2 regions of the Priestia sp. FSL R5-0597 genome follow, and region 1 is predicted to be linked to the other one. Evidence: riboswitches for the same ligand, from Rfam matches in the RefSeq annotation. Region 1 holds a riboswitch; the other holds the start of a gene.
What was found. Region 1 has a riboswitch for ZMP and ZTP ahead of MKX72_RS12100 (phosphoglycerate dehydrogenase). Riboswitches for the same ligand answer to the same signal wherever they lie in the genome.
Positions count from the first base shown of each region.

Region 2: another riboswitch for ZMP and ZTP. It lies ahead of MKX72_RS04120 (APC family permease); the one in region 1 lies ahead of MKX72_RS12100 (phosphoglycerate dehydrogenase).

Region 1 is NZ_JBBOUZ010000001.1:2,384,806-2,387,011, reverse strand. Features, by position in the region: gene MKX72_RS12105 (hypothetical protein) at 1-92, opposite strand, end outside; gene MKX72_RS12100 (phosphoglycerate dehydrogenase) at 217-1,416, opposite strand; ZMP/ZTP riboswitch at 1,585-1,663, opposite strand; gene htpG (molecular chaperone HtpG) at 1,874-2,206, shown strand, end outside.
Region 2 is NZ_JBBOUZ010000001.1:785,735-787,940, reverse strand. Features, by position in the region: gene MKX72_RS04120 (APC family permease) at 1-1,246, opposite strand, end outside; ZMP/ZTP riboswitch at 1,303-1,381, opposite strand; gene MKX72_RS04115 (cupin domain-containing protein) at 1,768-2,206, shown strand, end outside.

The sequences.
Region 1 (2,206 bases):
GCTATAGTTACGACAGACGTAATGAAAGTTCCTGCCAGCGCGATGAGTGACCCTATCAAAATCCCTATCATTTCTCCTGACAAAACGTTCACCTCTTTAAAGGTATTTCTATATGCTATGGGAATGAAGGAAATGATATGAAGATAAGTACCATGTAAAAACAGCCCTAACTTAGAAAAGTTAGGGCTGAAACACTAAAATAGGATGATAACCAAATTAGATAATGCGACTTGTAATAATTCCTTCAATTTGACCAATTTTTTCTTCTAGCTCAGGCACAATCTCGTCACTTACTTGATTGTCAATATCGATCATTGTATACGCATATTCACCGCGGCTTCTGTTCACCATATCTGCGATGTTTAAATTGTAGTTTGAGAATACTTGCGTAAGTTGTCCTACCATATTCGGTACGTTGTGATGGAAAGCAGCTACGCGTTTTTTCCCAGTGTAAGGAAGAGATGCATTCGGGAAGTTCACTGAATTTTTAACGTTTCCTGTTTCTAAGAAATTTTTCACTTGACGTGCTGCCATTACCGCACAGTTTTCTTCTGATTCTTGAGTTGATGCCCCTAAATGAGGAATTGGCACAACATTTTTCATGTTCAAGACATTTTGATTTGGAAAATCTGTAATATATCGACCAACTTTTCCACTTTCAAGAGCAGCTTTCATATCTTCTTCGTTTACAAGCTCACCGCGTGAGAAGTTCAAAATATGAACATCTGGTTTCATGATGCTAAACGTCTCTTTATTGAAAACACCTTTTGTATCGTCCGTTAATGGAACGTGAACCGTAATATAGTCAGATGCTGCAAATAGTTCTTCTAGAGACATTGCACGCTGTACGTTGCGAGACAAATTCCAAGCTGTATTAACAGAAATGAATGGATCAAAACCAATTACGTCCATATCTAAATCAAGCGCGTCGTTTGCTACAAGAGCACCAATTGCACCTAAACCAATAACGCCTAATGTTTTACCTTTGATTTCTTTTCCAACAAACTGTTTTTTACCTGCTTCAACTAACTTAGGAATTTGATCACCTTGGCCGTCTAATCCTTTTGTCCATTCAACTCCAGCAAATAAGTTACGAGAAGAAGCCATAATTGTAGTTAAAACCATTTCTTTTACTGCGTTTGCATTAGCTCCTGGCGTATTAAATACAACGATACCTTGCTCCGTGCAAGCGTCCACCGGTATATTGTTAACCCCTGCTCCAGCTCGTGCAATAGCTTTTAAATTTTGGTCAAATGCCATGCTGTGCATGTTAAAGCTACGCACGACAATCGCATCTGGATTTTCGCTGTCGTTGTCAATTTGATAACCTTCTTGATTAAAAACATTTAGACCTTTTTGTGCAATGTTGTTTAATGTTTTGATTGTTTGTACTTTTTCTAATGTTAATGTGCTCATTTTGTACTCTCCTCTGATTATCATCGTAGTTTTACATGTTTTTACCTTTGGATAAAGGAACTTCATTTTTAATTTTTTTAAAAGTCTGGTTTTTTAGCCTACATGTCTGATAACTTCTATATCCTCTCCCCCTAAACAGAAAGAGGTAAGAGATATGTATTAATCCCTTACCTCTGCCCAGGCGAACGGCTACGTCACTATATGCTTCCTCACGGTTATCCGCGTTTCGCCAGTCACATATAGTCTTTGAAATTAAGTATATTCTAGCAAACTCTTTCAGAACGTTCAACCTTTTTTTAAAAGTTTGCTTTTTTCAGTCTAATTTTTAATCTCTTTGGTGAATCTCCTAATATATTGACAAATACCCTAATACATGTTAAATAAAAAGAGTGATTAGCACTCTATCTATTCAAGTGCTAATTATTTTGTAAGCCCTATTTGGAAAGGAGAACTTCTTATGTCAAAAAAAGAATTTAAAGCCGAATCAAAGCGATTATTAGAGATGATGATTAATTCCATCTATTCTCAAAAAGAAGTATTTTTGAGAGAACTTCTATCAAATTCAAGCGATGCAATCGATAAAATTTATTACAAAGCTTTAACAGATGACTCCTTGCGTTTTAACAAAGAAAGCTATTACATAAAAGTAACACCCGATAAAACTAACCGTACCTTAACCATTACAGATACTGGAATTGGCATGACGCAAGAAGAGCTTGAAAGCAGCTTGGGCACGATTGCGAGAAGCGGTTCTCTTGCATTTAAAAACGAAAATGAAACAAAGGATGGG
Region 2 (2,206 bases), 1.6 Mb from region 1:
AAGCAAAAACGAAGCCGCATGGCGCAATAACTGATGCCCCTTTTAAATAAAATGGACGGTAAAAGTGTGAAGCCGTTTTTCTTAATGTTATAAGCGCTACAGGGCCCATAATATAAGAGATAAGCGTCGCTACTGAGATCACTTCTGCTAAGACACCCCATCCTCTAAATAAAAAGAGAAACAAAAAGCAGGCTGCTAAATTTAGCCACATAGCTGGGCGCGGGACATTGTAAAGTGGATGAAGAGTACCAAATATCTTTGGCAAATATCCATTTTGCTGCATCCCGTATAACATTCTAGAAGTCGTTGCCGTATATGTAGCACCTGTGCCGGAAGGAGAAACAAATGCATCTGCGTATAACACAATTGTTAGCCAGTTAATTCCAAGCGCAATCGCTAAATCAGCAAAAGGAGAATTAAAATTCAAATGATTCCATCCATTCGCAATTGATGACGGACTTACTGCTCCGATAAAAACAATTTGTAATATAATGTATACAATTCCAGCAATAAAAATTGAACCAATTACAGCTACCGGAATCGATTTATTAGGTGACTTTGCTTCTCCTGCCATATTTACAGGACTTTGAAACCCATTAAATGCAAACACGATACCTGATGTTGCCACTGCCGTTAAAACACTCGCCCATCCGTAAGGTGCTACCCCATGCTCACTTGAAAAGTTCCCGCTATGAAAACCAGCAAAAAATAAAGCCCCTGCCGTTAAACCAGGAATAATTAATTTAACAATCGTAATAAATGAGTTTGCTTTAGCAAAGAGATTTACCGTCCAATAGTTCACAAAAAAGTAAATGAATAATAACAGAGACGCAACTGCCAACCCCTTGGACGTTAAAATGCCATTGTCTACTAATTCATGAGTCCAGCGAGCCCATTTCCACGGCCAAGTACTCATATATTGCACAGATGCAATAGCCTCCACTGTTATCGTTGAAGCGATTGAAATCCAGTTAGCCCAAGCAGCCAAAAATCCAATAAATGATCCGTGTGAATACTGAGGATATTTAACCATCCCCCCTGCTTGCGGAAACATCGCGCCCAGTTCAGCGTACGATAGGGCAATGGTCAAAATAACTACCATTCCAATAACCCATGAAAAAATAGCCGCGGGTCCTGCAATTTGAGCTGCTTTCCATGCTCCAAACAGCCATCCTGAACCGATAATCGAACCTATGCCTGTCATGGTTAAAGCAAATGTTCCCATCTTCCTTTGCATATTGCTCATCCAAATCTACTCCTCTTCCCTAGGAAAATAAAAAAAACACTTGCGAAATTTTCTCAAGTGTTTGCCCAGGCGCGCGGCTTATACGCTATATGCTCCCCCATGGTCATCCATGTTGCGCCAGTCACATATAGGAATATATTTTTTATCAGTATATAACATTCATTACTATTACTCAATACACAAAAATGTTTACATTACTTTTACAAAAGTAATGAATTATTCGTAAAATTCCGAATAAATCTTCTTAAAATCTCTTCCTAATTACAAAAAACAACTAAAACTCTAACCTTGCTTATTATTTGATTCTTTTACTTCACGAGCATATCATCTTCTAAAAATTATATTAATATATATTATTCATTTACAAAATACGAATTAACATCTATATATCCATAGAATTCTTGCACTAGCCCCTTTACTTATATACAATATGAAGAAAAGATACTAAAGTAAACTGCCCACCACTTAGCTACGCTTGAAGTGGGAGACTTCTTTTGGGAAAACGTTAACACCTACATATCATGCACTTCGCAACGAATGAAGTACTTCGAGCAAACTTCTCTGTTTACGCAAGCAAAAAACAGGGAAAATTACGAAAAAAGATTGTTAGAGGGATGCTTATGAATTATGCAAATGTAAAAGTTCTTTATTTTGATGACGACGGAACCATTCCAAATCACCCTCGTCTTCCAGTTTTGTTGTATGAACACGTATTTATTAGTAAGAAAGAGAAAGTAGAGAGCATTTTTAATTCTCACAACTGGAAAAACAGCTGGGTAGGCGGCATATATGATTTTCACCATTACCACAGCAATTCTCATGAAGCACTAGGTGTAATTAGCGGATCTGCACGCTTAAAACTAGGTGGACATATGGGAGAAAATATCGTGGTGCATGCTGGGGATGTACTCGTACTCCCTGCAGGTACAGGACATATGCGTCTGCAGTCAACTGCTGATT